One region of the Thalassotalea piscium genome, then DNA from elsewhere that is predicted to be linked to it. Evidence: predicted binding sites of a transcription regulator. Region 1 holds the regulator's gene; each other region holds the start of a gene.

Region 1 (8,316 bases):
TTTCTAACTCTGGCGAAACCGGTGAAGTTTTAGCCATAATCCCAGTATTAAAACGTATAGGTGCTAAACTTATAGCCATGACTGGTAATAGTGACTCTACCCTAGCTAAGCTTTCCGATACCCATGTTTGTATAAAAGTCTCTCGTGAAGCCTGTCCTTTGGGTTTAGCTCCCACTTCCAGCACAACCGCAGCTTTAGTAATGGGTGATGCTATCGCAGTAAGTCTGTTGCACGCACGTGGTTTTACGGCTGATGACTTTGCACTCTCTCATCCAGGCGGTAGTTTAGGCAAGCGCCTTTTACTGCGTTTATCAGATATAATGCACACTGGCGATCGATTACCTGTTGTGCATCAAGATGCTAAAATTACCGACGCATTAATGGAGATGTCTTTAAAAGGGCTTGGTATGACTGCTGTTGTTAATGATAAAAATGAATTAATCGGCTTATTTACTGATGGTGATTTGCGCCGGATACTTGATGAAAAGGTAGATATTCACCACGACCAAATTCATTCCGTTATGACGAAAAAACCCAAAGTAGCTAGCGAAGAAATGTTAGCTGCTCAAGCGTTAAAAATAATGGAAGATAAGAAAATTAATGGACTAATTATTGTCAATGCAAGTAACCAACCTATTGGTGCAATGAATATGCACGATTTACTAAAATCAGGAGTACTTTAATACAATGAAAACACTCTATGGTGAAGTGAATCAAGCAATTATAGAAAAAGCAATAAATATCAAATTATTTGTGTGTGATATTGACGGTGTGTTTTCTGATGGACGCATTTATTTAGGTAATGATGGCGAAGAGCTTAAAGCATTTCATACAAAAGATGGTTATGGCATTAAAGCATTAGGTGCAAATGGCGTTGACGTGGCCGTTATCACTGGCCGACAATCAAACATTGTTCAGACCCGTATGACAGCACTTAATGTAAAACATATAGTGCAAGGTGAAGAAAATAAGTTGCCCGCGTTAAAAAAGATGTTAAGTGCCCTATCATTAAAACCTAATCAAGTGGCTTATATTGGCGACGATATGCCTGACTATGAATGTATGGCCTATGTTGGCTTAAGCATTGCTGTTAATGATGCACACCCCACTATTTTGAACCTTGCCGACTATACCACCACAATAAGAGGCGGCTTTGGTGCGGTAAGGGAATGTTGCGATTTAATAATGTTGAGCCAAAACACTTTACACTTTGCTACAGGCGCTAGTGTATGACACGGTTAACCGGCTTCGCCATCTGTTTTTTTATTCTAGCATTAGCTGCGTATGGCGTTGTTGACTGGCTTCAGTCAAAAACAAAAACAGAACAAGTGATCACTAATGAAATGACACCAGACTTTATTGCTGAGACCTTAAATAGTGACATATATAATGCTCAAGGTGAGCTAACATATATTATCGATGCGCAGCGTATGGAGCATTACGCAAACTTATCTGTAACCCACTTTGAATTTCCACAGTACACCCTTTTTACAAAAAATAGTGAAACACCTTGGAAACTAAAAGCTAATGAAGGGACTCTATATAGTAATAATCGCGTACGGCTACAAAATCGCGTAACATTAACGGCAACAGATCAATCAAGCTTAATACAAGAAATTCATGGTCGGTATTTAGAGTTAGATCTTAATACTAATATTATTAGTTCTGAGCAAACTATTATGATTGAAGGGAAAGACTTCACCATATATGGTTCAGGACTAATTGTAGACTTAAATACAAAACAAATGACGTTGACTGAACATGTACAAACCATTTTTAAAAGTATTAAAAACTAGCCTTATTATAGTAGGCATGAGCTCAGCATTAGTTTCGACAAGTTATGCTGACAAATTAGACTTAAAAAAAGAAATTAATATCGATGCTTCTCGACAGGCTGCTGATTTAAAAAATAAAATATTTAGCTATATCGATAATGTTGTGATCACTCAAGGCACGTTACGGATCAAAGCTGATTTAGTACAGGTGATCACTGACACCGAAACCGACGAAAAAACATATATAGCCAAAGGCAATCCTGCAACCTTTTCTCAAAAGCTTGATGACGGTACGCCCATATACTTACAAGCTAATGAAATTAAATATCAGCCTAGCCAAAATATCGTAGTAATTTCTGGTAACGCAGAATTGCGCCAAGAAGGAAGCAAAGTCAGTGGCAGTATAATTACTTACAATTTTGTCACGGAACAAGTCAGTGCCGATAGCGATGCGGATAGTGATGAAAATAATCGAGTAAAAACTGTATTACAACCCAAAGCGTTGGATAAAAATTAACTTATGGAAATATCAACTCTTTGTGCCACAAGCTTAGCGAAAGCTTATAAAGGCCGTAAAGTAGTAAAAAATGTAAGCTTGCAGGTTCAAGAAGGGCAAATTGTCGGTTTACTTGGACCAAATGGCGCAGGTAAAACAACATCGTTTTACATGATTGTAGGGTTAGTGCCTAATGATAGTGGCAGTATAATACTCAACGATGAAGATATCACCTTACTCCCTATGCACGAACGCGCACGAAAAGGTATTGGTTATTTACCTCAAGAGGCCTCAATCTTTCGAAAACTCACTGTACACGACAATATAATGGCCATTTTACAAACACGAAAAGAACTTTCTGAGATTGAACGTCAAGAAAAGCTTGAACATTTATTAGAAGAGTTCAATATTAACCACATAAAAGACAATTTAGGTATGAGTCTTTCAGGTGGCGAGCGGCGTCGTGTAGAAATTGCCCGTGCCTTGGCTGCTGATCCTAAGTTTATTTTACTTGATGAGCCTTTTGCAGGCGTTGACCCTATTTCAGTAGGAGACATTAAAAAAATTATTCTACACTTAAAACAACGAGGCATTGGTATATTAATTACAGACCATAATGTACGTGAAACTTTAGATGTATGTGAACACGCTTATATTGTAAGTCATGGCGAATTGATCGCAGAAGGGGATTCAAATCAAATACTGGCCAACCAAACAGTAAGAGATGTATACCTTGGTGAGCAATTCACGCTATAGTATATTCAAACTATAGTATTAGTTAATGCGATAAACGTTATTAATAATTAAAGGAACATAAGTATTTCGATGCGCCCTAGTCTGCAGCTCCGAATTGGACAACAACTTACAATGACTCCACAGTTGCAACAAGCAATAAGATTGTTGCAACTGTCGACCTTGGATCTTCAACAAGAAATACAAGAAGCGTTAGACAGTAATCCATTATTAGAAGTTGATGAATCTTCAAATTCAGATCAGGAAAGTAGTACAGATAATTTCGATGATGCTTTTTCTGCCTCTACAACTGAAACAAGTACGACTGATAATAATGATGGCAGTGAAGACTCTACACCAACGATAGACGAAATATCCACTACTGAGGCAATGGACAAAAACGAGATCCCTGAAGAATTAAATATAGACACAACATGGGATGAAAGTTTTAGTGCCGGTGTATCAAATACAGGCGTAGGTGTTGCGAGCGAAGATTACACATATCAGGGCGAAACTGTCGATTCAATTCAAGACCACCTGCGTTGGCAAATGGACTTAACTCCCTTCTCTGATACAGACCGCGCGATTGCCACAGCGATCATAGATGCTATTGATGACGCTGGCTATTTAACTGTTTCAGCTGAAGAAATATTAGAAAGTGTAGGCGCTGACGATCTAGAGCTAGATGAAGTAGAAGCCGTTATTAAACGGATTAATATGTTCGACCCTATAGGTGTAGGTGCACGTAGCATTTCTGATTGTTTAATTATTCAGCTTAATCAATTTGACAAATCAACACCCTGGCTAGAAGAAAGCAAATTAGTATTACGCGAGCATATCGATTTACTTGGTAGTCGTGATTATCGACAATTAATGCGTAAAACTCGCTTAAAAGAAGATCAGCTCCGTGAGGTTATCCGCTTAATTCAAACATTAGATCCTCGCCCCGGTGACAGTGTCATTAAAGGTGAAGACCAATACGTTATTCCTGATGTTTCCGTTGAGAAAAAAAATGGTCGTTGGGTTGTTGAGCTCAATCCTGATACTGCGCCTAAATTGTCAGTAAACCAGCAATATGCCTCAATGGCACGCTCTATGAAGTCCTCAACTGATAGCCAATTTATTAGATCAAACTTGCAAGAAGCCAAATGGTTTATTAAAAGTTTAGAGAGCCGCAACGACACGTTATTAAAAGTGTCTAACTGTATCGTGCAGCGCCAGCAAGGCTTTTTTGAACATGGACCTGAAGCGATGCGCCCCATGGTGCTAAACGATGTTGCAGAAGCTGTAGATATGCATGAATCTACAATTTCTCGCGTAACAACACAAAAATATATGCACACTCCTCGAGGCATATTTGAACTTAAGTTTTTCTTCTCTAGCCATGTAAGTACCGAAAACGGTGGCGAGTGCTCATCAACTGCAATTAGAGCATTGATTAAAAAACTTGTGGCTGCAGAAATACCAGCTAAACCGCTAAGTGACAGCAAAATGGCTGAACTACTCGCAGAGCAGGGTATTAATGTTGCACGAAGAACAATTGCAAAATACCGAGAGTCTTTATCTATTCCCCCTTCTAATCAACGTAAAAGTTTACTTTAAGTAAACGCAACAATAAGGATTGAATGTTATGCAAATTAATCTTACAGGTCATCATGTTGAAATTACCGAGGCATTACGTGAAAGCGTAAATACAAAATTCGCAAAATTAGAAAGACATTTTGATCAAATTCATAATGTTTACGTGGTGTTAACAGTAGAAAAGAATAGTCAAATAGCGGAGGCAACCGTTAACCTTAGCGGAACAGAAGTACATGCTAAAGCCGATAACGCGGATATGTATACTTCAATAGATCGACTCGTCGATAAACTAGATCGCCAAATATTAAAATATAAAGGCAAAATAACTCAACATTAACGCTATAAAATATAGCTAAGTAAACCGGTATCATGAAGTTACTTGAACTACTTAGCTTGAACTGCACTTTATGTGCAGTTCAAGCCACAAGTAAAAAGCGAATACTAGAAGTTATCTGTGATGCAGCTTCTAACGAACTTAACGACTCATCAACTTATGAATTATTAACAAGTTTGATGGCACGAGAAAAAATGGGTTCAACAGGGATAGGTAATGGTATAGCCATTCCTCACGGCCGATTAACTAATTCAAACAAAACTGTCGCAATAGTTGCCACTAGTGAACAACCGATAGAGTTCGACGCGATAGATAATAGACCTGTTGATATTTTTATTGCATTATTTGTTCCTGAGCAACAATGCGAAGAACATTTAGTGACATTACAAAATATCGCAGAGCTGTTTACCGACAAACAGCTTTGCAAACAAATTCGAAAGAGTACTACTGCGCAAGAAATGTTTGATTTAATTAAACAAGCCAGTTAATTTTTTAACACTATAGCCATTGATAGATAAACACTATTATTGGCTACACATTTTGCCAAATAAGGCTGAAAAATGAAATTAACCATTGTGAGTGGTCGCTCAGGTTCAGGTAAAAGTGTCGCACTACGCGTACTTGAAGATTTAGGCTATTACTGTGTTGACAATATCCCCGTAAATTTACTACCGGCGTTAACACATACCGTAATAAATGATTATGAAACAGTCGCAGTCAGCTTAGATGTTCGAAACTTACCTAACGACCCAGCTGACGTTTCTGAAATACTTGATTACCTGCCCACAACTGTTGAACTAAATATTCTTTATTTAGATGCTGATGACTCTGATTTAATTAAACGCTTTAGCGAAACTCGCCGATTACACCCATTAATTAGACAAAACATTGCCTTAGATCAGGCACTAATTTTAGAGAAAAAGTTACTAGAGCCTATATCTAGTCGCGCTCATTTATACATAAATACCAGCCAGTTAACCCCTCACCAACTCGCAGATTTGGTAAGAGAGCGAATTTTAGGTAAAAAAACTGGCACTATGGTTGTTGTGTTTGAGTCATTCGGATTTAAGCACGGCGTACCTCAAGATGCAGACTATGTATTTGACGCTCGCTTTTTACCAAACCCTTTTTGGGAAAAGGAGCTTAAAACTTATACCGGGTTAGATCAGCCAGTCAAAGATTTCCTTTCATCTCAACCAATAGTGACTAAATTCGTCTGGCAAATAAACAGCTTTTTTATGACATGGCTACCCCACCTAGAGCGAAATAATCGTAGTTATGTCACCATTGCAATAGGCTGTACCGGTGGTAAGCACCGCTCCGTATTTATTGCTGAATTATTAGCAAACAATTTACGTAAAGAAAGAGCCGATGTTCAATCACGCCATCGCGATATCGATAAATCAACAACGTAAGAAATACAAATATTCATGGCCAAATATAACAAAAAGTTAATGATATCTAATAAGCTTGGCTTACATGCGAGAGCTGCCACTAAGTTAGCGCAATTAAGCCACAAGTTTGATGCTGAAGTAACCGTTACCTTAGCAGGAAAAGATGCTGACGCGAGCAGTATTATGGGATTAATGCTGCTTGCTGGCGCACAGGGTAAAGAAGTGACTATTACTACTGAAGGTGAAGATGCAGAAAAAGCATTAGCCGATGTATGCAAACTTTTTAATGATAAATTTGATGAGGATGAATAGCTTTATTTCAACTAGAAACTAAGGGCTTAAGGTAACACCCCCCTAGTAAAACCATAGCACTTACCAATACCACTCACACTCAGATAAAGCGAAATAATAGCTTCACAGACCTTAATAAAGCTGTAAATAACACTAAACAATTGATATTATTTAATTAAAGTCAAATATTACTTATACCATTTAAAATAAAGAAGCGGACACTTAGAGTAGCTAAGAGATCACTTTCATTTATAGGTTGGTATAACATACTGAGTCGATAATTACTTAACTTTTCATTTCGTTTTTAACGGCCCAAGGTAACGATATGCCGGAAGCTTTAGAGCAAGAATACAGTCATACTAAACTGCAGCAAGTTAACAAAGCACTTGAAAGCGGGATGTTTGTCTATGTCCGCAAATTACTGCAAAATATGCCTGCCTATGATCTTGCGCTAATTTTAGAATCTTCTCCAAGTAAAAGCCGTACAGTACTTTGGCAATTAATCGATCCTGATCACCATGGTGATGTCCTAGAAGAACTTAACGAAGAAGTTCGAAAAGGTATTCTTAAAAATATCCATCCTGAAAAATTAGCTGCTGTCGCAGAAGGAATGGATACAGATGATTTAGTTGAAGTACTAAGAACCCTACCTGATACTGTATACAATGAAGTAATTAAGTCCATGGACTCACAAGATCGTGGACGGGTTGAAGCCGCACTTTCTTATGCAGAAAATAGTGCTGGCGGTATTATGAATACCGACACTATAACCATCAGACCAGATGTAACAGTCGATGTGGTTTTACGTTATTTACGACTTAAAGGTGACTTACCAGAAGCAACAGATTCTTTTTATGTAGTTGACCGACAAGATCACTTTATTGGTTCTGTTTCACTTTCATCAATAGTTACGGCTCAGCCTGATGTTATTATTTCAACATTAATCGTAGAAGAAATACAAGCGGTACATGTTGACACCCCTGAAAGTGAAGTAGCGCAACTATTTGAACGTTACGATTGGTTTTCAGCCCCCGTTATTGATACAAATAAACACTTGCTTGGCCGTATTACCATCGATGACGTTATCGATGTCATTCGAGAAGAAGCCGAACATTCAATGATGAGTATGGCGGGTCTTGATGATGAAGCCGATACTTTTGCACCTGTCTTTAAAAGTACTAAACAGCGCTCAATTTGGTTAGGAGTTAATCTAATTACCGCATTATTTGCTGTTGCTGTTTCATCAATGTTCGAAGATATACTTGCCCAATTAGCCATTCTTGCTATTTTAAATACGTTAGTCCCCAGTATGGGGGGTGTTGCTGGCAATCAAACCTTAACACTTGTTATCAGAGGTATAGCGCTAGGACACATAGGTGAAAGCAACTCTCGTGCTTTACTTTATAAAGAGCTTGCCGTCGGCTTTTTAAACGGCATTATTTGGGCAGTATTGATTGCAGCTGTTGTTGCTATTTGGAAGCAAGATTTTATGTTAGGTGCGGTTATCGCTTTTGCAATGCTAATGAATATGACTGCTGCAGGGGTTGCAGGGGTTGCTATACCTTTACTACTTAAACGGATGAAAATTGATCCTGCCTTAGCAGGAAGTGTTATTTTAACAACCGTTACCGACGTAGTTGGTATTTTTGCCTTTTTAGGTACAGCAACACTGCTTTTAGGTTAACGAGTCAACAAAGTTGCTAATTCCCTGCA
Region 2 (8,316 bases), 130 kb from region 1:
AGGAGTTATTATGAGTTCTGTATCAGGTAGTAATCCACTAGACGGTTTGCATTGGCAGAAAGAGCCGATAAAAGAAGCTGAGCAAAATCGAGGCATGTTAACGCAAGCTGACTTCTTTGCGTTAATGACCAAAGAGCTAGCGCACCAAGACCCAACCAAACCGGTTGATAATAATGAAATGATCTCGCAGATGACGGCATTCTCAACTACAGACGGTGTGCAGGCGCTTAATGATCAGTTCACCAAGTTTGCCGACTCAATGACATCAAGTCAGGCGTTACAAGCATCTTCATTAGTGGGACGTAGCGTCTTGGTTGATGATAATGTTTTTGGCATGAATTCAGGTGATAACGTTAGAGGAAAGTTAGTGACTGATGAGCCTGCAAGTAACGTTAATATTTATGTTGAAAACGTTGCGGGTGAAATTATACAAACGGTACCAGTTGGTAGCGTACCAGCCGGTGAGTCAACCTTTACTTGGGATGGTATGGCGTCAGACGGTCAACCGGCAGCTGCAGGTGCATACCGCTTTAGAATTGGTGGCTTAGTAGATGGCCAAGCATCAGAGCTTACCGCAATGACTTATCGCAAAGTTGATAGCGTAACGTTAGCAGGTGCGGGTGGAAAAATTTTATTAAACCTTAATGGTGGCACATCAATGGCATTATCAGATGTGGTAGAGGTTTCAGAAGGCTAGGTGGTAACTTAGTTAATTATCGTGATTTATTATCATGGTTAAAGAACAGAATTTTATAGAGGTGTAATTATGTCATTTAATATAGCATTAAGCGGATTAAACGCAGCACAAAAAGATTTAGATGTTTCATCAAATAATATCGCGAACGTTAATACTGTAGGCTTTAAAGAGTCGCGTGCCGAATTTGTTGATGTGTATGCATCGTCACTTTTATCATCAGGTAAAACCAAAGTAGGCGACGGTGTTTTAACTGCTGATGTTGCCCAACAGTTTTCACAAGGCAGTATTCAGTTTACGCAAAACTCACTTGATTTAGCAATCACAGGTAACGGTTTCTTTGCTGTTGTACCTGAATTAGGCAGTTTAGAAACAACTTATACCCGAGCAGGCCAGTTTAAATTAAACGATAGTAATTTTGTGGTTAACTCTAATGGCGAACACTTACTTGGTTTTCCTGTAAACGCAGACGGAACTTCTGCCTCAGTAAGCTTAAGTACTACAGAACCCATTAGAATACCTACTGCCTCAGGTGCGCCACAAAAAACGGCAGAAGTTGATATTCGTATGAACTTGCCTGCAGGTGACTCATATCTTACTTCTGCACCAACAAATTTCGATCCAAGTGATCCGTTAACCTTTAACTATTCTACTTCGGTCAATATCTTTGATTCACTGGGTGATAGTCATATTATGACGTATTACTTTGTTAAAGATGACCCCGCAACAAATCCTAACGAATGGTTTGTTTTCACGAGTGTAGATGGCACGCCAGTAGATATTGTTGATAATACTAATACACCGACAGGTATCCTTGGTGGTGATGTTATTGGACCATTATCTCCTGCTGGTGTAAGTGGTGCTAAACTAAGGTTCAATAGCTCAGGTGATTTTGTTAGTCAAGTACCAACCCCCGCAAATGGCGGAATTAAAACAGCTGCATTAGGCGCAGGTATTTTGGCAAATGGTGCAGATCCAACTCAAGATGTAAAAATAGATTTTAATTTAGATCCTTTACAGCCAAACCCTAATGAACCAACACAATTTGCTTCTAATTTTGAAGTAACGGCGTTAGAGCAAGATGGTTTAGCGGTAGGTCGTTTAACCGGTATCGATATTGGTATCGATGGCTTATTACGTGCAACCTACAGTAATGGCACATCTTCACCATTATCGCGCATCGCGTTAGTTAACTTTGCTAATGAGCAGGGGTTAAAGCAAATAGGTAATACCTCGTGGAAATCAAGTATTAATTCTGGTGAAGCATTAGCAGGTGAAGCAGGATCGGGTACTTTTGGTTCAATTAACTCATCTGCGTTAGAGCAGTCAAACGTAAACTTAACTACCGAATTAATTGACCTTATTTCAGCGCAGCGTAATTTCCAAGCAAATTCGCGAGCACTTGAAGTAAATAACACCCTTAACCAAACAATTTTACAAATTCGTTAATAACCGCTTTAAAATAGTAAGCCCCTGTAACAGAGTTGCAGGGGCTTTTTTATTTGCTATGGCGTATAACCTCCCTATTTACACTCATTAACTATTTCTACAAACTTAATTGGCACCTAAATTGCATTTATCAATATATTAATTATTGATTGTTAGGATTCATTATGGATAAGTTGCTTTATATCGCTATGAGTGGTGCTAAACAAAATATGCATGCCTTATCGGTGAATGCCAATAATTTAGCAAACGCTAAAACTACTGGCTTTAAGCAGGACATGGCACAGGCTCGAGCAATGCAAGCATTTGGTGAAGGGTTACCTTCGCGAGTGTTTTCAATGACTGAGCGCGCCAGCCAAAACTTTGACAGTGGTGCACTTTTAACAACAGGCAGAGATTTAGACATAGCAGTAGAAGGTAATGGCTGGATTGCGGTTCAAGCTGCAGGTCCATCACCCAATACTGGAAATCAAAATGCTCAGCAGTTAGGGCAAGTAGGTAATGATGACGAAGCTTATACACGATTTGGGCAATTAAAATTATCACCAGAAGGTATGTTAGAAACCAGTAATGGTCATCCAGTTATTGGTGAGAACGGGCCAATAACCATTCCGTTACCTGTTAATAATATCACTATTTCACGCGACGGAACTATTACAGTCCGCCCCGAAGGCGCGCCAGCTACAGTTCAAGAAGAAGTTGGCCGTATTAAGTTAGTGAATCCTGATAATCGTTTAATGGCTAAAGGAAATGACGGTTTATTTAGGCTTAAAAGCGGAGCAATAGCTGAAGCTGACATTAACGTAGGTGTGGTGAGTGGTGCACTAGAATCGAGTAACGTAAACCCTATTGGTGAGGTGACTGACATGATCGCTTTACAGCGTCAGTTTGAAATGCAATTAAAACTTATGAAAACCGCCGAAGAAAATGACTCAGCTGCTGGGTCATTGTTGCGAGCTTTCTAAACTAATTATTGAGGTGACTTATGAACCCAGCATTATGGATCAGTAAAACAGGCTTAGATGCGCAAACCAAAGATATTGCGGTAATTTCTAACAATCTAGCCAATGCTAGTACGATAGGCTTTAAAAAAAGTAGGGCTGTTTTTGAAGATTTACTTTATCAAAATATTAACCAACCGGGTGGCCGAAGTGCACAAGATACTGCACTACCGTCAGGACTAATGTTAGGTACAGGTACAAAAGTGGTAGCTACACAAAAAATCCATTCACAAGGTGATGTATTAACCACTGATAACGCATTAGATTTATCAATCCAAGGGGACGGTTTCTTTGAGATTTTGATGCCAGATGGTACTTCAGCGTATTCTAGAAATGGTCAATTTACTCGTGACGCAGAAGGTAACATGGTTACTTCAGGTGCAGGCTATATGCTGCAACCACAAATAACCATTCCTGAAGATGCTCAGCAAGTCACTATTTCACAAGATGGTGAGGTCTCAGTTAGTTTAGCGGGGCAGCCTGAACCGGCAGTTGTAGGTCAAATTAATACCATCAACTTCGTTAACCCAACAGGTTTACAGCCGGTCGGTCAGAATTTGTATGTAGAGTCAGCGGTAAGTGGCGCACCACAAGAAGGGATACCTGGTTTAGAAGGTTTTGGCATGCTGCAACAAGGCATGTTGGAAACTTCTAATGTAAATACAACAGAAGAGTTGGTAAACCTAATTGAAAGTCAACGGGTGTATGAAATGAACTCTAAGGTTATTTCAGCGGTTGACCAAATGCTTAGTTATATCAATCAGCAACTTTAAAGAGTTGAGGAGCGTCAAATGAAATATACAATATTAGTAATAATCGTATGGATGACGTTAACGGGGTGTGCAAGTACAGAACAGGCACAAATACTACCGAATGATCCTGATTTTGCGCCAATTTTACCTGAAATGGAAGAAGAGTCGATTATACCTACAGGATCTTTATTTAAACCTAACTATGTTAATAATATTTATTCTGACTCTAAAGCCCATCGAGTTGGCGATATTATTTCAGTTATTTTGAATGAAAGTACGCAAGCGAAGAAAAATGCTAAAACAGAATTGAAAAAAGATAATTCAGCGAATTTAGACCCTATCATTGGTTTAGGCGGTGCCGCGATTAATTTTAAAGATGATGCTATTCAGTTTGGTCTAAATCAAAGCTCGAATTTTAAAGGTGATTCTAAAGCCGATCAAGGCAATAGCTTAAGCGGTAATATTTCAGTGCATGTTTTAAGGGTGCTTCCAAACGGTAACCTGATGATCCGCGGCGAAAAATGGATGACCCTAAATAGCGGTGATGAATACATTCGCTTAACGGGCATTATTAGAGCACAAGATATTAGCTCGAATAACACCATAGTGTCTAATAAAGTAGCTAATGCACGTATTCAATATTCTGGTACTGGTAGCTTTGCTGAGGTTAATGAGCAAGGTTGGTTATCAAAATTTTTCAACAGCTCTTGGTGGCCACTTTAAGTGTGCTATGAGGTAGGTAATAAGATGAAATTATTTAATAGTATACTTATTGGTACATGCTTATTGCTAACGAGTCAATTAGCTAATGGGCAACGTATTAAAGATCTTGCCGATGTAGCAGGTGTGAGAGCGAACCAACTAATTGGTTACGGACTTGTTGTTGGTCTACCAGGTACCGGCGAGCAAAGCCCATTTACAGAGCAAAGCTTTAAAACTATGTTAAGTAACTTCGGTATTACAATGCCTGCAAACCTAAAGCCGAAAATTAAAAATGTGGCAGCAGTCGCTGTTCATGCCGAGCTTCCTGCATTTAGTAAGCCAGGGCAAACCATAGATATTACTGTTTCTTCAATGGGTAGTGCACAAAGTTTACGCGGTGGCACGTTACTTCAAACCATATTAATGGGGCTTGATGGAAATGCTTATGCAGTTGCACAAGGTAGCGTAGTTGTAAGTGGCTTAGGTGCTGGCGGCTTAGATGGCTCTAGTGTTGTGATAAATACACCTACGGTTGGACGTATTGCCAATGGCGCAATAGTCGAGCGAGAAGTACAATCACCATTTTCGAGTGGTGATTACATAACTTTTAATTTAAAAAATTCAGACTTTACTACGGCAAAACGTTTGTCAGATGCAATCAATGATTTTATCGCAGGCTCAGCTCGTGCGATAGATGCAACGTCAGTTCGAGTTAATGCACCTAGAGACGCAGCTGACCGAGTAAGCTTTTTATCCACACTTGAAAATTTAGAGTTTGAACCTGATACCCCATCAGCGAAAATAATAGTTAACTCGCGTACAGGCACCATTGTTATAGGTTCTGAAGTACGTTTATTACCTGCAGCGATTACCCATGGTGGCATTACCGTTACTATTAATGAAACTGAGTCTATTAATCAACCCGACGCATTTTCTGATGGCGTAACCGCAACTACCACGCAATCAATCGTTGATGTTAGAAAAGACGATTCACGTATGTTTGTATTCGATCCTGGGGTTACCTTAGATACGTTAGTGAAGGCTATTAACGATGTTGGCGCAGGTCCAGGTGATGTTATGGCAATACTTGAAGCATTAGAGCAGGCGGGTGCATTACGAGGAGATCTAGTCATTATTTAATGACTAGATACTACTATGAGCACACGTATAGCAGATGCACAAAACTTCTTAGATGTTAATGGCTTAAATGATATTCGTCGACAATCTAATGCGAGTGACAAAACGAGCAAAGAAGAAGCACTAAATTCAGCGGCAAAACAATTTGAAGCTATCTTTATGCAAATGCTGCTCAAAAGTATGCGAAGTGCGCAGGATGTTCTTGAATCGGACAGCCCGTTTAACTCAGAGTCAACTAAATTTTATCGTGATATGCATGATCAACAAATGGCGTTAGAGATGTCTAATAATGGTTCGTTAGGCTTGTCTGAGTTAATTGTTCGTCAGTTAGGAGGCGATAGTGAAAACTTTACCCCGAGCAGCGTATTACGATTTGACACTAGCCCAGCTGAATTAGCGAAAATGAAAGCTAACTTATTGGAACAAGCAAAAGAGCGTCAAAGTACTGACAATCGTTTCAACGAAACTTATACCTTAACGCAACGAATACCAGCAATAACGTCCCAAACCTTTGCTGAGCCTAAAGACTTTGTAACAGCACTTATTGAACCCGCTAAACAAGTGCAAGAACGATTAAAGGTACCTTTCGAAGTTGTTATTGCACAAGCTGCATTAGAAACTGGTTGGGGCAAGAAAATCATTAAAACAGGTGATGGTGAAAGCTCAAATAACCTGTTTAATATAAAAGCCGATAAGCGCTGGCAAGGCGATAAAACTCATAAAGAAACCTTAGAGTTTGAAAATGGCGCAATGGTAAAAAAACGTGAACCCTTTCGCGTTTATCAGTCTATCCAAGATAGTGTTAACGACTATATTAACTTCCTTTCATCGGGCGACCGATATCAAGCTGCATTAAAGCAAGTAGGTAATGTGGAACAGTTTTTGCAAGGTTTACAGGGTGCTGGTTATGCAACCGATCCTGAATATGCCAATAAAATACTTGGGACACTTCGTACCGTAACCAGCCTAATTAATAAATAATAAATTTAATCAGTTAGTTACTTTAGGTGCGCTTGTAGGAGTGTAAGTCATGTCAGTAAGTTTATATCAAACGGGTGTAAGTGGGCTTCTAGCTGCTCAACAGCAGTTGGCAACCACAGGCAATAATATTGCCAATGTAAATACTGAAGGCTACAACCGCCAGCGCGCTGAACAGAATGCGTTACTAGGCCACAATAGTGGTGGAAACTACATAGGCTCTGGCACTTACGTAAATGATATTGTCAGAATTTACGATAAATTTGCCTATAAAGAGCAACTATTCAACCAAAGTAATTTAGGTAATGCAGACACCTTACATAAAGATTTAAATCATCTTAATCAAGTGATGAGCTTTTCGGGCACTTCTGTGGTAAACGGAATTGACAGTTTTTATCAAACCATTAATGGTATAGCAGACAATCCAAGTGATTTAGGGCTAAGGAGCATTGCCTTAAGCCAAGCAAATATACTTGCTAGTGACTTTCGATCGTTAAGTGAAAACTTTGATCAACTTGAAAAGTCAGCTAATGGTGAAATAGAACAAATGGTCTCTAAAATCTCTAAAATCTCCCAAGAATTAGCGAAAATTAATGAGCAGGTACTTACAGGCAAAGGACTCACTGTTAATGGCCAGCCTAATGAGATTTTAGATAAACGCGATCAACTTATTCATGAGCTAGGTGAGTACACCAATGTTACTGCTATTGAAGACCAAAATGGTGTAATGACCGTAATGATTGGCAGCGGTGCGACCTTAGTTGCTGGTATTACGCCTTTAACCGTTAGTGTTCGTGCTGGAGATCCAGACCCATTAAAAACTCAATTACAACTTTCAGGCCCTAATAGCACGGTAGCATTAAATGGCGCTGTTTTAGGTGGCTCTCTTGCTGCAAAAATGGAATTTAGAGATGAACACTTAGCACAAACCCGCGCGGGTATTGATCGCTTGGCCTTAGCAATTTCACATACCTTAAACTCTGCGCAACAGGCTGGCCTAGACTTAAATGAACAGCAGGGTCTTAACTTTTTTACCGATATAAATACTACAGCCCTGATGGAAGGGCGAGTAATGGCACCAACTAAAAATAATGGAACGGTCGCTGCCAGCGTTGAAATTACCGATGTAAGCTTGTTAACAACTGACGAGTATCAAGTTAAATACGATGGTACTAATTACGTTATGACCAACATGAATACTATGTCTAGTACTGTGTTAACACTTTCACCTCCTAATCGTTATGACTCAGGAGAAGGCTTTGACTTTGTAATTGATTCGGGTGCTCCGGTAGCTGATGACGTTTTTATTGTAAGGCCAGGCCAAAATAGTGCAGCTTTAATGAAAGTTACGCTTACGAGTGAGCTAGGGATAGCTGCAAGCTCTTCAGTTGAAGTAAAACCGTCAGAAAATAATATTAGCGATGGCTACCTGAAAGTATCGGAAGTTTATGATCCAGTAGCAGCGCGTAACTATACAGCGACACTTAATGCTGGTTTAACGGTAGACGTTTATGAAAGTGCTCCAGGTACATATGCATATAGGGTTTACGATTCTGGTAACCCGCCGCCAGCGCCTACAATTGCTACAGGTACATTTGCAGCTGGT
Region 3 (8,316 bases), 760 kb from region 1:
TGCAGAGCACACCAAGAAGCCTAGCCAAAATTAACAATCACCCACATCTAACAATTAATTTTTCATAGTTTTATTTACGCTTTAACGGTATAAAGACGGCAGCGAATAAAAAATGGAAAAATAATGGAAGACGCCCAAGGAAAGCAACAGAATACTGAAAAAGTAGCGGTATTAACGCCTATTGCACAATCAAAACGAATAGATGCCCTAGATATTCTCAGAGGGATAGCGCTAGTAGGCATTTTATTAATGAATATAGAATGGTTTAACCGTCCGCTAACTAACTTAATTGGTTTTGATCACTCTTTAACAGGCATAGACCATGCAGCAGGTTGGCTAATAAGGTGTTTTGTTGAAGGTAAGTTTTACAAACTTTTTGCTTTGTTATTTGGTATGGGGTTTGCCGTAATGCTTTTGCGAGCGAAAGAAGTTGGCCGCCCTTTTGGGGCTTGGTTTACCCGAAGAATGATTGCCTTGTGGGTGTTGGGTATCATTCACATGGTGTTTTTATGGGGCGGTGATATTTTACATGACTATGCACTTGCCGGATTAATGCTTTTACTGTGGGTTTATATACTACAAAAACCCAACTTTCAGCAATATGACAACCCTCGTTCATATTTAAAGCTTGCAGCCATTTGGTTATTTCTTCCCATCTTTTTTTCAATTGTTGGTGGCATAGGAGCAGGTGTGTTTATGGATCATAAAAGCACGCTTGCTACTTGGGACGAAGAGCAAGAAATAGCCATAGCTGTGGCGATGCAACTTGAATTGCCCCAAGAGGCATTAGAATTAATCACAGAAGAGTCAATTGAAGATAACCCATCGTTAAATAATGACAGCAAAGCTAGTGAACTCACTCCAGTAGAAGAAAAAATAAAAGAACAGGTAGCTTACCAACGAGACGCCATAGAAAATGAAGAAAAAGAAACTGTGGCGTTTACTGAAGGTAGCTATTGGCAAGCAACTCAATATCGTCTTGAGTTTTTAGCATTTATGCTGCCCTTCTCACCACTATTTGCCTTTGCCATGTTGATCCCTATTTTTATTTTAGGCTTTTGGTTTGTCGCCTCTAAGCGGATCATTAACTATAAAGACTATATGCCGATGTACACCCTAATGAGAAATATCGGCTTACCGTTAGGTGTTTTTCTAAATGTTGCAGGGGTTTTACTATTGCAACAGCCATCCGCAGAAATCTCAATGGTGATTACTTCAATAGGTGAAATGATCTTTTTTGTTGGTCAGTATATTTTAACTGCGGGCTATTTAGGCCTAGTTATTTGTATGTTAGCAGATGAAAAGTGGCATAGTCGTTTGGCTAAGTTTGCGCCAATGGGCAAAATGGCACTAACCAATTACTTAATGCATTCAGTCATATTAACCTCGATATTTTATGGTTATGCCGGGGGCCAGTTTGGTTTGGTATCGCGAAGCACGCAAGTACTGATCGTATTAGTAATAATAGTGTTTCAAATGCTGGCTTCACGTTGGTGGCTAGCACGTTTCCGTTTTGGGCCTATGGAATGGCTATGGCGCTCAATTACCTATAAAAAACTACAGCCCATGTACATTTAATAGCACTCAAAATCTTGACATAATATGTCTAGATGACATATTATGTCCGCATTAACTAAACCAAAGGAGTAATAATAATGAATAATGGTTTAAGCAATTCAACAACTAACATTAATACAACAAAAGTAACTAAGCACATTTGGAAAGCGGGTGTTGCAATAGCTGTGATTATTATCGGTTGGCAAATATTCTATACCATTGATGAAGGTCATGTAGGTATTGTTAAACGTTTTGGTGAGGCAACTACACAGGTGAATCCGGGGTTACACACAAAGGTTCCTTTTGCAGATACGGTAGAAGAGCTAGAAATTAGAACAAGAAAAAACAGTGAAAACTTAAAAGCCTCTACTTATGAACAGATGCCTGTAACAGCTGAAGTCTCGGTAAACTGGACCGTTATCCGTCCAGAAGCATTCGAGTTATATAAAAATTATGGTGGCTTAGATCAATTTGAAAATAGAATTTTAGATCCGCGTTTACGCTCTGCTACCAAAGATGCATTAGCACGCTTTAAGGCAGAAAAAATTATTCAAAACCGTGGCCAAGTTATTCAAAAAATTGAAGAAACATTACTTTCGGAAATGATTGATTTTCCAGTGAAGCTTGACAGCGTACAAATTGAAAATTTGGTACTACCCGCTAAGTATTTACAAAGCATTGAGACGAAACAAACAGAGAAAAATTTAGCGGCTGCAGAAATGCATCGTTTAGAGCGTCAAAAGTTAGAAGCTCAACGAGAAGTTAATACCGCAGAAGCAAAGCGTGACGCTGAAAAAGCAAGAGCCGATGGTTCAGCTTATGCCATTACCACAGAAGCAAAAGCGGAAGCTGAAGCAATTAAGTTAAAAGGTTTAGCTGAAGCCGAATCTATGATGAAAAAAGCAGAATCTCTTAAAAATAGCGAGTTGCTTGTAGATTATGTAAAAGCACAGCAATGGGACGGAAAATTACCATCAACAGTAATGGGTAATGGCCAAGATATTTTATGGAATATGAAAGAGAAATAAAGGTAGTCAATAAATACTACTGTTCACCTGTAGGTTGGTAGCCCATCAAGTTATATTGAAGAGTTAAGGATAACGATTTGACGGCGTAAACGCCGACCTACAAAACATCAATTATTTGTAGGTTGGGCTTTAGCCCATCAAGTTATATTGAAGAGTTAAGGGTAACGTTTTGACGACATAAACGCCGACCTAGAAAACATCAATTATTTGTAGGTTGGGCTTTAGCCCATCAAGTTATATTGAAGAGTTAAGGGGTAACGATTTGACGGCGTAAACGCCGACCTACAAAACATCAATTATTTGTAGATAGGGCTTTAGCCCATCAAGTTATATTGAAGAGTTAAGGGTAACGTTTTGACGACATAAACGCCGACCTAGAAAACATCAATTATTTGTAGGTTGGGCTTTAGCCCATCAAGTTATATTGAAGAGTTAAGGGTAACGATTTGACGACGTAAACGCCGACCTAGAAAACATCAATTATTTGTAGGTTGGGCTTTAGCCCATCAAGTTATATTGAAGAGTTAAGGGTAACGTTTTGACGACGTAAACGCCGACCTAGAAAACATCAATTATTTGTAGGTTGGGCTTTAGCCCATCAAGTTATATTGAAGAGTTAAGGGTAACGTTTTGACGACGTAAACGCCGACCTAGAAAACATCAATTATTTGTAGGTTGGGCTTTAGCCCATCAGTTATATTGATTAATTTAGTATGATGTTAGACTTATTGACATAGGATATTATTATGAAAAAATTTACTTATAAAATGATAGACACCCGTGATGTAGAAAGCGCAGGCATGTTTAAAGGTAGAAAACGCGAAGATATAGAGGCATACCTTAATAAGCTTGGTGCTGAAGGCTGGGAACTTGTAAATGTAGATTTTCGTGAACTTGAAGGTGGTTCTGAATTTGCAGGAATTATGAAAAAAGAGCTTTAGCCTGCTTGTGTGGCAAATAGAAAGAAATCTCTTAACGTTAACCCCTTGAGCTATTAGCTATTTCGCGCCTTAATTTTTGAGATTGTGTAGATTTTATCACAGGTTCAAAGTCCCAACATTAATGGCTTGTGTGAAACACCAATGAAGACACTAAGGACATGTATATTGCTAGTATTTCATTACCATAATATTGAGCACTTACCTCTTCTTTGCGTTGTATTATTATGTAAATTGAGTGTCAGGTTTATTTACACTTAATTATTTCTGTATTAGGAATTTATAATCTATCGTGTTGAAATTGTGGGTTATTAATCGCTTGGTATAATTTTTGCTTTGCCTGAAGTCTTAATACACTAATGGAATAAACTATTATGCTAAATAAAGCAATCAAAACCTTATCTTTATCTTTATTATTTGTTGCTGGTTCATCTAGCGCCACAATCATAGATTACTATGACACAATCGCTAATGGCCATAATCAATTTGATACAACAGTAATAAGCAGTGGTGGAGTTGTTAGCTCCGTAACTTTAGCAAATCTATCTTATGGTAATTCTTGGGATATTGGTGACTTCGTAATCACTACAACTAACGGTGCAAATAAAGGTATAGATCCTGCTTCTACAGATAATGCTACAGGCCAAATGATTGGTATTAACCCGAATGATGCTAATGACAATGGTGCTGGTTCTGGCATTACATTTACTTTTGATAACGCAATTAATGCGTTAGGCTTTGAAGTTGGAGACTGGGCAACATGTTGTTTCTTACCTTCTGAATTATTTATTAGTTTTGACGGAGGCACAGCAATTAAAGTTGCAAGTGCTACTCAAGCAACTGACAATCCAGCAACTGCCGCTGGCGGTAATTCTGGCGATGCATTTTTCGTTGGCGCGATTGATGATTCAGCTACATTTACTACAGTAACGTTCTTTGGCAACGGTTTTGGTGAGTATTTAACAGCTGGTGGTACAATTAAGTATGCTGCAGTAGAAGTTGGCTCTATATCTGTACCTGAGCCTTCGACATTTGCTATTTTAGCACTAGGCATGATTGGTCTAGCTTCTCGTCGATTTAAAAAATAGCCTTAAAAGCTTATTGTTAATCAATTTAGAAAGCATCAATTGTCATGATTGGTGTTTTTTTGTTTCTGTTAATTGATTAATTTGATATTTCGATTCAGTTATACCAGTTTCATTAATTAAGTGATCTATTTTATATGCAGTGAAAACTGTCAAATACAAGGTATGTATTTTATAACGAGTTGTTCAGGGCAATTATGCTCCTACATTACCCACATAGGCTACACCCTTGTAGAGATAATTATAAAAAAATAACGTAGTAGTTAGTTGTTTTAACTAGTAGAAATGATCACATAGTTAGTGAAACTGGTATTAGTTGCCAATCAAAATAATGTTTACAGCTTTTAGATTTTGAGTTGTTAAGCTCAAATGTAACTAAAAAATTAATACTAATTTTAATCGCCTATTCACTTTTGGCAATTTGGGCTTCAATTTCTGTTACTTTTGCTTCTAATGCTGCTAGCTTTTCGCGTGTTTTTAACAACACTTGTGTTTGCACATCAAATTCTTCGCGTGAAATAACATCTAACTCAGTAAGCTTGCGCTGAATTACAGTTTTCGTTTTTTCTTCGAAGTCGTTAGCTAAGTTTTTTAATCCTGGTGGTATTGCATCAGTAACTTGTTTAGCAATATCTTCAATTTTTTTGCTGTTAATCATCTTTAATGGCCATCATTGTTAATTAATGTCTATTGTAAAGGTTTTAGCTGTTTTGCCAATGATTAAAACAAGGTAAAATCGTCGGCCTTATATGTAATGTGTTGTTGGCGTGCAATTTTAATGAAACTCAATCCTAGACAAAATGAAGCGGTTAAATATGTTACTGGTCCTTGCTTGGTATTAGCTGGTGCAGGTAGCGGTAAAACTGGGGTTATTTGTCAAAAAATTGCTTATCTTATTCAAAAGTGCGGTTATAAGGCGCGAAACATTGCGGCGGTAACTTTCACTAATAAAGCGTCGCGTGAAATGAAAGAGCGTGTCATTAAAATGTTAGGCAAAGACCAAGCGCGTGGCCTAACTGTGTCAACATTTCATTCTTTAGGCTTAGATATTGTTCGCCGTGAAATTAAAACCTTGGGCTATAAGCCGGGCTTTACCTTGTTTGACGATCAAGACTCTTTAGCGTTACTTAAGGAGTTAACGCAAGAGGAATTTGACGGCGACAAAGATACATTAAGCCGATTACAAAACATGATATCAAGCTGGAAAAATGACTTATTATTACCTGAGCAAGCAATAAAACAGGCTGTAGATGCAGATGCATCGCTTTTTGCAGAATGCTATGCCCGTTATCAAAAACACATGAAAGCTTATAATGCGCTTGATTTTGATGATCTTATTTTAGTGCCAACGTTATTATTAAAAAACTTTGCTGAAGTAAGAGAGCGCTGGCGTAATAAAATTAAATACATGTTGGTAGATGAGTACCAAGACACCAATGCTAGTCAATATGAATTAGTAAAGTTAATCACAGGTGACGCGGGTTTGCTTACTGTGGTGGGTGATGACGACCAATCGATATACTCTTGGCGTGGTGCTAAGCCCCAAAACTTAGTATTGCTTGGGCAAGACTACCCGCAATTGAAACTAATTAAACTAGAGCAAAATTACCGCTCCAGTGGCCGTATTCTTAAATGTGCTAACGTGTTAATTGCTAATAACCCACATGTTTACGATAAGGCGCTTTTTAGTGAGCTTAACTATGGTGTTGAGTTGCGTGTTGTGCAAACCAAAAATGAAGAGCATGAAGTTGAACGAGTAGTTGGGGAGCTAATAGGTCATCGCTTTTTGAATAAAAGTCAGTTTCGCAATTATGCAATTTTATATCGAGGTAATCATCAGTCGCGTTTACTTGAAAAAGCGCTAATGACCAACCGAATCCCTTATAAAATTAGTGGTGGTACCTCATTCTTTTCTCGTGCTGAAATTAAAGACATGATGGCTTTTTTACGTATTCTGGTTAATCCTGATGATGATAACGCTTTTTTACGTATTGTGAATGTACCTCGCAGAGAAATTGGCCCTGCAACATTAGAAAAGCTTGGTAGTTATGCGAATATGCGCCAAATTAGTATGTTTGCTGCAAGCTTTGAATTAGGGCTTGAGCAAACATTAACAGGCCGCGCTTTATTACATGTACAAAACTTCACTCGTTGGTTAGTAAACCTTGCCGATAATGCAGAGCGTGGCGATACAGCCGCGGTGCTTCGAGGCATGGTACGTGAAATGAACTACGAAGATTGGCTTTACGACACCTCTCCAAGTGCAAAAGCTGCTGAAATGCGAATGAAAAATGTTACTGAGCTATTTAGCTGGGTTACACAGATGCTAGAAGGCTCTGAAGACGAAGAACCAATGACTTTAGCACAAGTTGTTACCCGTTTAACGCTGCGCGATATGATGGAGCGCAGTGAAGATGAAGATAATGCTGACCAAGTACAGCTAATGACTCTGCATGCGTCTAAAGGGTTAGAGTTTCCGTATGTTTTCTTAATTGGTATGGAAGAAGGTTTATTACCGCACCAAACCAGTATGGACGAGGGTAATGTTGAAGAGGAGCGTCGCTTAGCTTATGTAGGAATAACCCGTGCGCAAAAAGAGTTAATATTTACCTATGCGCGCGAGCGTCGTCAATTTGGTGAAGTCTCGCGTACTGAGGCTAGCCGTTTTTTACATGAACTGCCACAAGATGACTTAAGTTGGGAGTTAACGCAAACCAAACAAAGCGTTGAGAAAAAACAAGCTACAGCAAAAATGGGTGTGGCGAATTTACGAGAGTTATTGAAAAATAAACCGAGCTAAATGAATACAGGTGTTGTTATTTTTTAGGCTTTTTAATCACTTTAAAAATGTCTCGCCAACTAACGAACCCAACAGGTTTATTTGCCTCATCAACAATGGGGATACATGAAATTTTATTGTTGTTGAACAAATCTATCGCATCATAAACGCAAGCATCAGGTGTTAACGTAACAAGTTTACGTGATAATACCTGATGAGCTCGCTTATTAAGTGTCGCAATATCTTTCGTTGTTTCAGATGCTGTACCAATATTAGGGCTAATTGCTTTAAGTAAGTCTCTATCTGAAATAACACCACATAATTTATTTGATTCAACAACCAACACATGATGAAATTTATTTTTATCAAAAATATCTTTCACAACGCTTAACGTGTCATCCATTGAAACACTAACAAGCGACGTACTCATTATTTTTGTTATATTCATAATATCCTCATATATTGCCTGATTTACTTTTTGGTAAAAATTAACGTTAATATAGGCACCAATAAAAAGCTAGCAATCGCCGAAACACAAAGCCCTGATATAATAACAACCCCTAAAGGCTGCCATAAACCTCCGCCATAAATGGTTAGTGGTAATAAGCCGCCAATAGTGGTTAACGTAGTAAGTAAAATAGGTGTAAAACGAGTAGCTGCAGCATTAACAATTGCTTGCTGCTTCTCTTGTTTTTTCTTCAAGTTGGTATTGGCAGTGTCTATTAATATAATGGCGTTGTTAACTACAATACCAAATAAACTAATTAAGCCAATAAACGCCATAATTGAAAATGAAAGCCCCGTTAGATATAAACCAATAACAGACCCAGCTAATGCAAATGGAATAGAGGTGAAAATAATCAATGGCTGTAAAATTGACTTAAATTGCAACACTAATACTGCAAAAATACCAACAGCGGTGATCATTA

The links. The regulator sigma-54, encoded in region 1, starts transcription at its own class of promoters, with help from an activator protein. The targets are predictions, from matches to a motif close to GTTGGCACGNNNNTNGNNT.
Region 2: QUD79_RS03075 (flagellar basal body rod protein FlgF) is a predicted target of sigma-54. The motif match lies at 2,252-2,270, and genes of this name have one in related genera.
Region 3: QUD79_RS16650 (PEP-CTERM sorting domain-containing protein) is a predicted target of sigma-54. The motif match lies at 3,842-3,860, and genes of this name have one in related genera.

What each region holds. Positions count from the first base shown of each region.
Region 1 is NZ_AP027362.1:587,093-595,408, reverse strand. It holds gene QUD79_RS02545 (KpsF/GutQ family sugar-phosphate isomerase) at 1-683, shown strand, start outside; gene kdsC (3-deoxy-manno-octulosonate-8-phosphatase KdsC) at 688-1,233, shown strand; gene lptC (LPS export ABC transporter periplasmic protein LptC) at 1,230-1,796, shown strand; gene lptA (lipopolysaccharide transport periplasmic protein LptA) at 1,813-2,292, shown strand; gene lptB (LPS export ABC transporter ATP-binding protein) at 2,302-3,027, shown strand; gene QUD79_RS02520 (RNA polymerase factor sigma-54) at 3,097-4,605, shown strand; gene hpf (ribosome hibernation promoting factor) at 4,634-4,921, shown strand; gene ptsN (PTS IIA-like nitrogen regulatory protein PtsN) at 4,954-5,406, shown strand; gene rapZ (RNase adapter RapZ) at 5,479-6,333, shown strand; gene QUD79_RS02500 (HPr family phosphocarrier protein) at 6,349-6,624, shown strand; gene mgtE (magnesium transporter) at 6,929-8,287, shown strand; gene pmbA (metalloprotease PmbA) at 8,304-8,316, opposite strand, start outside.
Region 2 is NZ_AP027362.1:717,475-725,790, forward strand. It holds gene QUD79_RS03065 (flagellar hook assembly protein FlgD) at 11-697, shown strand; gene flgE (flagellar hook protein FlgE) at 767-2,143, shown strand; gene QUD79_RS03075 (flagellar basal body rod protein FlgF) at 2,308-3,105, shown strand; gene flgG (flagellar basal-body rod protein FlgG) at 3,126-3,914, shown strand; gene flgH (flagellar basal body L-ring protein FlgH) at 3,933-4,616, shown strand; gene QUD79_RS03090 (flagellar basal body P-ring protein FlgI) at 4,641-5,735, shown strand; gene flgJ (flagellar assembly peptidoglycan hydrolase FlgJ) at 5,751-6,713, shown strand; gene flgK (flagellar hook-associated protein FlgK) at 6,763-8,316, shown strand, end outside.
Region 3 is NZ_AP027362.1:3,732,656-3,740,971, reverse strand. It holds gene QUD79_RS16670 (MarR family winged helix-turn-helix transcriptional regulator) at 1-24, shown strand, start outside; gene QUD79_RS16665 (DUF418 domain-containing protein) at 124-1,578, shown strand; gene QUD79_RS16660 (prohibitin family protein) at 1,656-2,585, shown strand; gene QUD79_RS16655 (DUF4177 domain-containing protein) at 3,332-3,526, shown strand; gene QUD79_RS16650 (PEP-CTERM sorting domain-containing protein) at 3,898-4,611, shown strand; gene ubiK (ubiquinone biosynthesis accessory factor UbiK) at 5,012-5,266, opposite strand; gene rep (DNA helicase Rep) at 5,387-7,408, shown strand; gene QUD79_RS16635 (CBS domain-containing protein) at 7,425-7,835, opposite strand; gene QUD79_RS16630 (efflux RND transporter permease subunit) at 7,859-8,316, opposite strand, start outside.